One region of the Desmospora activa DSM 45169 genome, then DNA from elsewhere that is predicted to be linked to it. Evidence: riboswitches for the same ligand, from Rfam matches in the RefSeq annotation. Region 1 holds a riboswitch; the other holds the start of a gene.
The links. A riboswitch is a leader RNA that binds a small molecule or an ion and turns the genes downstream of it on or off. The one in region 1 is predicted to bind S-adenosylmethionine.

Region 1 (5,880 bases):
TTTCATTTCAGACTATGCGCAGTGTTGACGGTTGATGAGAAGAGAATATGAAGAATGGAGGGTGAGACTGATGTGGGTGGATGCTTGGAGTTCGAGGGAGAAAAAGTTGGCGATTACCGCGGGAGCTTTAGGGCTGGCTGTGGTGGGAATGACACTTTTTTGGTGGTGGGGTGGGAATGAAGGAAAAAAAGGCGATACCGAATTGCAAGCGGACTCTTATCAACCCTTGCAATCCCAGGAGGAACAGAAAAGCGAGCAAGTAGAGGATGCCGTTGAATTGGTGGTCGATGTAAAAGGGGCGATAAAAGAGCCGGGGGTATATCGCTTAGAAGCGGGATCTCGAGTAAAAGACGCGATCAAACAGGCTGGAGGACCCACCAAAGAGGCGGATATGAATGTAGTAAATTTGGCCCAACCGCTTACAGATGGCATGGCGCTATATATTCCGGTTGAAGGGGAAGAGCCGACTGGAGTTATGATGCAGGAGGATTCTCCTGCCTCTGCGGGATCGGGACAGACAGGTCCGATCAATCTAAATACGGCGACTCAAGAACAGTTGGAATCGCTGAACGGGATTGGGCCCGCCAAAGCGGAGGCCATCCTGCGTCATCGGGAAGAACATGGCCCTTTTTCCAGTGTGGATGAGCTTGTGCAGGTGTCTGGGATTGGCGAGAAAACAGTTGAACAGCTGCGGGATCAGGTTGCTGTACACTGATCGATTCAACAAAAGCCCACATCCTTTTCTAAAGGGATGTGGGCTTTTTCATGAGGTACATTATGGAGTGGTTTGGTTATCGATATTTCCCTCTTCTGGGGCAACTTCCAGCTGGGGGCTTCCCTCGTTTTCAGCAGGGGTGTTTTCCCCTTGATCAGCGGGACTTTGCCCCATAAATTCTTGACCGTCGAGGGTTTGAAGAGGCAGATCCAGTTGCCTTTGCAAAATGTGGCTCAGACGCAGCCGCTCCTCGTCGCTGATATAGTGATACCAGATTCCCTGTGGATTATCCTTGGAATCATAGCCGTTATCTTGTAAGGTTTCCACCTGGTCTTTGGGGACATTGCGATAAAGGGATTGCATTTTGTACATCTCATTTACTTGCATATTGTGTCCTAAATTGTTGCCGACCGCTTGAAGCACATCATTGATTTTGTTTACGGAGTTAAAGCTGACTCCCTGACTTAACAGGTTCTGTACAACTTCCCGTTGTCGATCGTTGCGACCGGCATCCCCACGAGGATCCGATTTTCGCATCCGTACATAAGCAAGGGCTTCATGTCCATCCAAGTGGGCGGGCCCTTCTTGGAACGAGTACCATTTATTAAACAGACGCATGTCAAAACTGAAAGGAACGTCTACTTCTACTCCTCCGATGGCGTCGACCACATCGATAAAGCCTTGGAAGTTCAATTTAACAAAGTAATCCACCGGAACATTCAAATAATCTTCTACGGTTTCCACCAGATTGGTTTCCGGATCGACTCCCGCACGAACACCATAATAGGGAGCGGCGTTAATCTTTGTTTTAACCCCGTTGGAGTTGGCCATTTCCGCATAGCTGTCCCTGGGGATACTGTACATAAACATCGTATTTTCCTTTGGGTTGATGGCGGCCAGCATCAAGGTGTCAGCGCGCCAATTCTGATCGTCTCCATCGGCGCCGATCAGCAAGACGGTAAAGGGTTCATCCATGGTCGCAACTTGTTCCCGTTTAGTGGACTTATCCCGCTCCAAAGGATCAAAGGATTGATCGAATGCTCCCCAGAGTTGATAGACGATACAACCGGAACCGATCAGTATAATGGTGAAACAGATTAACAACACCCGAAGCCATGGTTTTTTCTTCTTATGTTTTTGCACCCGGCTCATTTCGGTTTGGATAAGTCATCCCCCGCTTTCGTATCCAGCTTACTTTTTAGAAAATCCCCCTTTTTTAAGCTATCTGTAGGTATGAAGTAAAAGAATGGTCAATAAAATACATGAATACCAAAACAGCACGTACAGGTTGTACGGGCTGAAAATCGTATTGGGTAGCAATCCCTCTTTTATATTAATACATGATGTGAGGAGATTTGACAATCGGTATGAAGGCTGATTGTCTGCTCATACTTTTGATTAAGGGCGTATAGATACCCTATTTTAGGTATAAAGGATATATTTCGGAATTTGACATCCTTTCCCCTTCATTGGATTAAAAAGGGGCTGTATCAAAAGGAAAATGAATCCTTTTTGGTACAGTCCCAGATCGGTTTATGACGATCATATTTAGAGAATGGTACGCACTTTTTCCAGCGCCCAATCCAATTCTTCTCGAGTGATGGTTAGCGGTGGGGCGAAGCGGATGGTATTTTCATGAGTTTCTTTACATAACAGTCCACCGTCCGCTAACTGTTCACAATAGGAGCGGGCGGGGACGTGCAGTTCCACACCGATAAAGAGCCCTTTTCCGCGCACTTCTTTGATCACGGAGTTATCAATCGTTCTCAGTTCGTGTAAAAAATACTCTCCTAGCTCACGGGAGCGCTGCGGTAGATCGTCCTCCACCATGACATCCAAAGCTGCGATTGAAACAGCACAAGCCAGCGGGTTCCCACCAAAGGTAGATCCATGGGAACCAGGTTCAAAAACACCGAGAATCTCCTCGTCGGCGGCAACGGCGGAGATGGGTAGAATCCCACCGCCAAGGGCTTTTCCCATGATAATTAAATCCGGTTTTACTTCTTCCCAATCACAGGCAAACAGTTGACCGGTCCGTCCAAACCCGGTCTGGATTTCATCAGCGGCAAACAGTACACGGTTTTCGCGGCAGATGGCGGCAGCATTTTTAAGGGATCCTGGTGGGGGTACGATCACACCCGCCTCTCCCTGGATCGGCTCCACCAAAAAAGCGGCGGTATTTGGAGTGATGGCTCGGCGCAGGGCTTCTTCATCTCCGTAGGGGATCACCTTGATTCCAGGAAGCAGGGGACCGAAACCGCGTTTGTATTCATCGTTGGAAGAGAGGGAGACGGCAGCCAGGGTGCGACCATGGAAGTTCTCTTCACAGACGATGATTTCCGCCTGGTCCGCGGGGACTCCTTTTGCATCGTAGGCCCAGCGGCGCACCGCTTTGATGGCGGTTTCAACCGCTTCCGCCCCGGTGTTCATCGGCAATACCATCGATTTACCTGTCAATTGGGACACCCGTTGGTAAAAAAGTCCCAGTTGGTCATTGTGAAATGCGCGGGAAGTGAGGGTTACTTTATCCGCCTGCTCTTTTAAGGCTTGGATCAGTCGCGGATGGCGGTGGCCGTGGTTGAGGGCGGAATATGCGCTCAACATATCCATATATCGGTTGCCGTCTGCATCTTCCACCCACACCCCTTCCGCCTTTGCGATGACGATCGGCAGCGGGTGGTAGTTGTGGGCGCCATATTTTTCCGTCAATTGGATCATGGTTTGATTTTGTGACATTCGGATTCCTCCTTGCGACGCGGGATAGCCGCTCTGCTCGATGGGGCTCACTTTTTTAGTGTATACCAGCAAGCCCCATCTAGAGAAGGTTTTGCAGTGAAATGAATAATATTACGGTCAGCTGTATAGTATTGTGTTGCATTTGCTAAATCATGATCCCTTTTTTGTAATCTGCTCTTGACGATGCACCTGGACCTCGATATAATGAAACACAAGTTTTATGCATTGTGCGACAATTTTATAGGTAAACTGTCTCTTATCAAGAGCGGCGGAGGGAACGAGCCCGATGAAGCCCGGCAACCCCGACAGATGTGTCGGAAGGTGCCAATTCTCGCAGGTCCGGTTAGGGATCTGACAGATAAGGGGGGAGAATCCCTGAAACCATCCCTTCCTTATCGGAAGGGTTTTTAATTTGGAGGATAAAGCAAGGGAGAGAGAACGATGGATCGAGATCGATGTCATCATAACCAGGAACGTTTACACCGGGAGACACTGTTGGCCCAGATTGGAAACGGTCGGGAGGAGCGAACAGGGGCAGTCAGCTTTCCCGTTTATCACTCTACTGCTTACCAACATCCGGCGTTAGGTGAATCGACGGGGTATGATTATACCCGTACCGCCAACCCCACCCGCACAATCTTGGAAGATGCGATTGCTGAATTGGAAGGCGGCGATGCCGGTTTTGCGACCAGCTCCGGCATGGCGGCGATTCAAACGGTGATGGGCCTTTTTTCGCAGGGGGATCACCTCATTGTTTCGTTGGATTTGTACGGCGGAACCTATCGTTTATTTGAAGAGGTGTTAAGCCGATACGGTTTATCTTTCAGTTATGTTGACCTTAGGGATGTAGAAGCGGTAAAGGCGGCGGCTACTCCTCATACCAGGGGGATTTTTGTCGAATCACCCACCAATCCCTTGATGCGGGTGACGAATATTAAGGCCATCTGCGATATCGCCAATAAGTGGGGTTGGCTTTCTATCGTCGATAACACCTTTATGACACCCTATTGTCAGCGTCCGTTGGCGCTGGGAGCGGATGTGGTCCTACACAGTGGTACCAAATACTTAGGCGGTCACAATGATGTGCTAGCGGGGTTGATTGTCACTAAGGGAGAGGAATTATCCGCTAAAGTGGCTGCCTTACACAACGGAATTGGAGCGGTCCTCTCCCCCCAGGACTCGTGGTTGTTGATGCGCGGGATGAAGACATTGGCCCTGCGGATGGAAAAACATCAGGAAAATGCGATGGCATTGGCACAGTTTTTGCAGAACCATCCCGCAGTGGATGAGGTGTTTTATCCCTCCCTCGACCCTGAGGAACGAAAGATACAGGAAGCACAGAGCGACGGATTTGGCGGAATGCTCTCCTTCCGCATCCGCGAGGCGGAGTGGGTACCGGAATTTCTACGCTACCTGCGTTTGATCTCCTTCGCCGAAAGTTTAGGGGGAGTGGAAAGCTTGGTTACTTATCCCGCCACCCAGACCCACGCCGACATTCCTGAACCGATACGGCGTAAAGTGGGTGTTTGTGATCGGTTGTTGCGCCTGTCAGTGGGAATTGAGCATTTGAACGATCTGACCGCCGACCTGTCTTATGCTTTGGACCAAGCCCGCTCGACGGTTACCACGGGAAAGGGTGTGTAAAGCGATGAAGTTTGAAACACGGTTACTGCACAACGGCAACGAAATTGATCCGATTACTGGGGCGGCCAGTATCCCGTTGTATCAGGCCTCCACTTTTCACCAAGCGGATGTGGACCAGCCCGGTGTCTATGATTATGCCCGCTCCGGCAACCCTACCCGCCACGCGTTGGAAGAGACGATTGCTCAGTTGGAAGGTGGGTGTCGCGGGTTTGCCTTCGCTTCCGGAATGGCGGCGATCTCCAGTACTTTGTTTCTCTTTTCCACCGGGGATCATTTGGTTGTCTCCAACGATCTGTACGGGGGAACCTTTCGCGTTCTGACCGAAGTGTTGCCGCGGATGGGGATTGAGGCCGATTTTGTGGATACGACTGATCTGGCGGCGGTAGAGGCAGCGGTCAAACCTCATACTCGAGCCATTTATGTGGAAACCCCTTCTAATCCTACGCTTAAAGTGACCGATTTACGGGGGATCGCCGAGATTGCCCAGCGCCATGGTCTGCTCACTGTTGTTGATAATACCTTTCTCACCCCGTATTTTCAGCGTCCCTTGGAGCTGGGGGCAGATATTGTCATTCACAGCGCAACCAAATTTATCGGTGGCCACAGCGATGTCGTCTCCGGATTGGTAGCGGTAAAAGATGTGGATGTGGCAAACCGCCTCTATGGATTGCAAAATGCCTTGGGTGCGGTGTTGGGTGTGCAGGATTCTTGGCTGACGATGCGGGGGTTAAAAACCTTGGCCACCCGGATGGAAGCGGCTACTGCTTCTGCTGAACGTATTGCAA
Region 2 (5,880 bases), 160 kb from region 1:
CTCAACCCTGTCCGCAAATTGAGATCAAATGCAACCCTTTCCTTTGGTAACGCCAATCCGGTTAATGCACTCAACCACAAGGCCCCGGCAAAACCGAAAAAGATAACAACCAATCCCCAGCGATCCGACATCTCCCCCATGATAAATGCCGCGACCGCAAATCCGACCGCTCCCCATAAGCGAATATTGCCGTAGTCGCCTCCAACCCGGTGAACATAGTTCATCGCGATACTGTCCGAAATGGGCACAATCGCCGCCTGAAACGCTGCCAACGCCGCCGCCAACAGCAACAACCACACATATTGCTCCAACAGCAGATATCCTAAGCCGATGGTTCCCGTTACCGCCACCGCCAGAATCAGCACCTCGTTTGAACGCTGGGTATAATCACAGATGATTCCCCATATCGGTTGAGCAAACACCATCACGATTGGTCCAATGGAGAGGATCGCCCCGATCTGTGTCCCCGTCAGTCCCATTTCATCGCGAAAATAAACACTCAACAAAGGAAAGAAGCCCCCATAGCCAAAAAAGACCAAAAAGAACAACGAACTAAAGATCCAACGCTCTTTCGTCTGTGCCATTGTTCCCCCATCTCCGCCCTCTCTTTAGAAAGGGCTTTCTCTTTCCGTTTTTTACCGACTGATGCCATTGTACGCCTGTCGCCTGTTTGCCGCAATGGTGAGAAAGGCAACGTAATCTCATATTGCCTGGTTTGTTCATCCATTATGAAATGATCGCATTTTCCACTATGTTGATCGATACGTTACTACATCAATCACGATTTGGCATGCCTCATACAAAGATAACCCGTATGAAGCAACTTCAAGTTGTGGCTAGTATTTTTTCACCATCCATACCTGAGCGAGGGAGTGGGTAAATCCAACGGATTCCAATATCCTCACAACTCGCTCATCTGTAGTGCTCAGATTAAACGTACTCCTTTTACAGGCGGTATCCAACGGCGAAAAAGCTGCTTGTATCAGAGAACGGATAACGGCATCCGGATCGTTTGCCCCTGGTTTTGTACGACATTGATACAAAATGATTGCTTCCAATGTTCCATTAGTGTGATAAACACGTTTAAAGAGGGCATAACCAACCGACTCCCCATCTCCGTCACGAACAATAGCCGCCATGCCGTCCTTGATTCCCTCCCAGTCTGTTTGCCAAGGGGACAGTGACGGATAAAATGATAACGATGACACTTCACCGGCGCTTCCGATCTGTACCCGGTATGACTGCCGCTCTTTTAACAACGCAACATCCAGCGTCCCCGTTTTTTCCAGAAAAAGCAGCCGGTCAACCACACGATACCCCATCTTCTCATACAGAGAAATGGCTTTTTTATTCTTTTCAAAGGCTTCCAATGTGGCGATCTCCACCTGTTCCCGTTGATACAGAGCCATTGTCGCTTCCAGCAACGCTGTGCCCAGCCCTTTTCCCCGGTAGGGTACCGCTACACCGGTTCCTCCGTTCCATGCCGCTTTTCTCCCCTGTACCGTTCTTAGCCCGTTTAGCACGATCCCCACCGGTTCCTCTCCCGCAACGGCCACCAACGATCGCGCCGGGGACAGCCCTTCTATACCCATCCGTTGGACAAATCGATCCACCGTCATCGTAGCATCCACCAGATATCCTTCAAAACAGCGGTTCCATATTTGTGTCGCCTCTTCAAACGAGTATTCATGTAACGATCGAAATACCATCTCCATGAGATCCCCTCCTTTTTTTGATTGAACCAAAAAAACCCGGCTTACGCCAGGTCATTCATATGTTATTCCCCCGTCCACTCCGCCACCACACGCGTGCCAAGCCCACCACGGGCGTTCCATAAAGCTTCCACCTTCATCCACTTTGGTTTGGACACTGCCACCAGCTCCTCCAAAATACGACGGGTGGCGTGCTCTTGATAGATGCCCACATTGCGATAGGAGGTAAGGTAGTATTTTAACGATTTCATCTCAATCAGATGGCGACCCGGGACAAACGAAATCGTAATCTCTGCAAAATCAGGCAAACCCGACCATGGACATACCGAGGTAAATTCAGATGTAGGAATCTCCACTTCTATGTCTTTACCCGGATATTCATAAGGAATCGTTTCCAAGATATCAGTCATAATCGCCGACTCATCTTGAATGTCGAAGCGGATATTTTGATATTTACTGTGGTCCACATTAATCTCTGCCATCCATTTCTCCCCCTTTGATCCACTCTCATCATACCGCGATCCATTTTACCATACAACGCAACCTCGAGAAATTGACACTGGTCCACTCTCGTCCATAAAAAAATTAAGGCTCATACGAACGTTAGTTCTTGACACCGTCGATCGATTGGATTAAGATTAAAACATCCCTTTCTCGACCCAGTTAGAATCATGTCTTCTCTATCTTGGTCTACCCCTTAAAAACGGCTTTTGGCCGTTCTTTTTTTATTTGACGGGAAACAGAAACCAATGCATCTCCCGCTGTCGAAAACCTTGACGACCTTATCGATCTATACTAATATATCTTTTGGTATTATGTACTTTTGTCGTATCTTTTTTTCAAAACTACATACTTGATCTTATCAAGAGCGGCGGAGGGATTTGGCCCGATGAAGCCCAGCAACCTATTTGACCGCAAAAAAGGTGCCACATCCAACAGAGATCACCAGATATCTTCTGAAAGATAAGATGAACGACACACCGTCCCACTCTTTCCTTCGGAAAGGGTTTTTATTTTGCACGATCGCGTTCCACCAAATCTTAAAAAAGGAGCGGATACCATGTTTACTTCCCTTTTTCAATTGAACACCAAAACCGTCGTCACGATCGGCATCGGATCAGCTTTATACGGAATATTGGGCTTATTGGGATTTCCGATCGCACCCAACACCTTTATTAAGCCTGCTGTTGCCCTATTGGTGATCTTTGGGGCATTGTTTGGACCGGTGGTCGGGTTTTTGATCGGGTTTATCGGGCATCTCCTGACCGACCTCATCTCCGGTTGGGGCATTTGGTGGGGATGGGTGTTAAGTTCCGGCATCACCGGTCTGTTTATGGGGTTGGTATTTACCAATAAGGGCTTTAGCGTCAACGATGGCCAAGTCAAGGGAAGACATCTCGTCTTTTTGGCCATCTCCGGCCTTATCGGCATTATCATTGCTGTCTCGTTAGCCGGAGCACTCGATGTGTGGTTGATGTCAGAACCCGCCGACAAAGTCGTGCTGCAAGTGATCGGCGCCTCGGTCGCCAATGTCATCGTATTGGGGGCATTGGGGATTCCTGCCGTCTTGGGCTTAACCAAATGGAACCGGCGTAACACCAACTTAAAACTGGATGTTTAAAGGAGTCCGCTCATGTCTGCCATCCTTTCGTTTCAGGATTTTAGCTTTCGCTATAAACATGTATCCAACCCGACGCTAAAAAAGATCAACCTGGACATTCAAGCAGGGGAAATGATATTGATCGCCGGACCAAGCGGTTCCGGCAAATCGACACTGGCCCATTGTATCAATGGGCTTATCCCCTTTTCATATCCCGGGGAGATCACAGGGGAGCTTTTCATCCGTGGAGTTGCTCCTCAACCGAAACATCTGTCCGATATCAGCCGTGTGGTGGGTACCATCCTCCAGGATCAGGATGGTCAGTTTGTCGGTTTAACCGTAGGAGAAGATGTTGCGTTTGCTTTTGAGAATGAGGGCATTCCCCTGGAACAGATGAAAATCGAGGTCAAGCACGCACTGAATATGGTCGATATGCTGCCCTGGATCGATCGAAGCCCCCATGAATGTTCCGGCGGGCAAAAACAGCGGGTTTCTTTGGCCGGTATCCTCTCTATGTCTTGTGATGTGCTTCTGTTTGATGAACCCCTTGCCAACTTGGATCCCGCCAGTGCGCAACAAGCGATGGCGTTAATTGTTGAAATTGGGCAACGCACCGGTAAAACGGTAATTATTATTGAACATCGGATTGAAGATGTCCTGCGCCAACCGATTGATCGCATGGTGATTATGGACCAAGGAAGTATCCAAGCGATCGGCACACCGGATGAATTGCTCGCTACCAGCATCCTACGGGATGTCGGCTTGCGGGAACCGTTATATGTCGAGGCTCTCAAACACCTTCAGCCTGAGTGGAAACCGACGGATCGCCTCAGCAACATCCGTCACATCCTGTCCCCTTCACTTACACAAGCGTTGCACAACTGGTGTCGACCGGTCCCAGTAACAACCGATGCCGATCATAAATCTACAGTGTTATCTCTGGAAAACGTTCGCTTCGCCTATAACCACGGACCCGAAATCCTCCAGGGGATCACTTTTGATCTCCATGAAGGCGAAATTGTCTCCATCCTGGGGAATAATGGCGCCGGCAAGTCGACATTGGCCCACTTGATCACCGGTATGTATACCCCTACCAACGGTGATATCACTCTCAATGGAAAAAGCATCCGTCACTGGTCCATTAAAAAACGCGGACAACCAATCGGCTATGTCATGCAAAATCCCAACCAGATGATCACACAACAGTTGGTAACCGAGGAGGTAGCGCTGGGGTTAAAAATGAAGGGGACAGATCTAAAGCAAATCGATGAAAAAGTGCGGGAAGTACTAGAGACCTGCGGGTTATATCCGTATCGCAACTGGCCCATTTCCGCTCTCAGTTATGGACAGAAAAAACGAGTTACCGTTGCAGCTATACTGGCATTGGAACCGCAAGTGATCATCCTGGATGAACCGACCGCAGGGCAAGACTATCGGCATTATACAGAATTTATGCAGTTCATCCACTCCTTGTCCCAGCAGGGAATCGCCTTTTTATTGATTACTCATGATTTGCACCTGGCGATGGAGTACAGTGACCGCGCCATTGTTTTGTCACAGGGGCGGATTATAGCTGATGACAAGGTTACCCGCATTCTGACCGATTCCAGTGTAATCAAACAAGCCAATCTGGCGGAGCCCTCCCTATCCACTCTGGCTCGGCAGGCCCAACTCGATCCAGAACGTTTGTTAACCCACTTTATCCAGCATGTGCGACAGCAACGTGGGCGGTTGACTTCCCTCGCAACGGATCAATCAACAACTTTAACAGGTGAAAACACATGATGAGCCGAATGGGTACCCTTTACATCCCGAACGACACCTTTTTCCACCGTTTAGACGGGAGTATCAAGCTATTATTATTCTTGGTATGGACCATTGTCACTTTCTTATTTTTAGATATGCGGATCTTTGTATGGATGCTTGTATTGGGAATCATCTTAATCACGATCGCTAAAATCCCGTTTCGAGCAATCCGATTGATTGTATGGATGATGATCACTTTCAATCTGCTCAATTCTGTTTTTATCCTGTTGATTACCCCCGCCTACGGCACAGAGTTGACGGGAAGCGCAACTCCTGTCCTGCAAATGGGTGCGATCGGCACGATCTATCTGGAGACCATCCACTTTGTGCTGACACTCTCTCTCAAATATTTAACACTGTTACCGATCACCTTTATTTTTATCTATACAACCCACCCCAGCCTGTTTGCCTGCAGCCTCAACCGGATCGGGGTTCCCTACAAAATCGCCTATGCGCTCAATATCGCCTTTCGCTACATCCCTGACATTCAGACTGAAATCAAACATATCCTTCACTCACAGCAGGCGCGGGGGATGGGATTCCAAACAGGGGAAGCCCCTTTGCTCCAACGAATCCGAAATGTGACCTCCCTCGTCATTCCACTCATCACTTCCTCATTGCAACGGATTGAAGTAGTCTCCAATGCGATGGAATTAAGAGGATTTGGCAAACACCCCCGACGAACCTGGTACCATGCCACTCCCCTGCAAGCGGTAGATTTTGTGGTCGCCGCTCTATCGATTCTTGCTTTGGGTGCGGCCA

Region 2: another riboswitch for S-adenosylmethionine. It lies ahead of C8J48_RS09865 (ECF-type riboflavin transporter substrate-binding protein); the one in region 1 lies ahead of C8J48_RS10610 (aminotransferase class I/II-fold pyridoxal phosphate-dependent enzyme).

What each region holds. Positions count from the first base shown of each region.
Region 1 covers NZ_PZZP01000001.1:2,184,697-2,190,576, reverse strand. The annotation lists gene C8J48_RS10625 (helix-hairpin-helix domain-containing protein) at 71-715, shown strand; gene C8J48_RS10620 (LCP family glycopolymer transferase) at 776-1,867, opposite strand; gene C8J48_RS10615 (ornithine--oxo-acid transaminase) at 2,264-3,451, opposite strand; SAM riboswitch class I at 3,705-3,816, shown strand; gene C8J48_RS10610 (aminotransferase class I/II-fold pyridoxal phosphate-dependent enzyme) at 3,893-5,095, shown strand; gene C8J48_RS10605 (aminotransferase class I/II-fold pyridoxal phosphate-dependent enzyme) at 5,100-5,880, shown strand, end outside.
Region 2 covers NZ_PZZP01000001.1:2,021,198-2,027,077, forward strand. The annotation lists gene C8J48_RS09850 (MFS transporter) at 1-584, opposite strand, end outside; gene C8J48_RS09855 (GNAT family N-acetyltransferase) at 837-1,715, opposite strand; gene queF (preQ(1) synthase) at 1,778-2,194, opposite strand; SAM riboswitch class I at 2,569-2,682, shown strand; gene C8J48_RS09865 (ECF-type riboflavin transporter substrate-binding protein) at 2,773-3,333, shown strand; gene C8J48_RS09870 (ABC transporter ATP-binding protein) at 3,346-5,097, shown strand; gene C8J48_RS09875 (energy-coupling factor transporter transmembrane component T family protein) at 5,097-5,880, shown strand, end outside.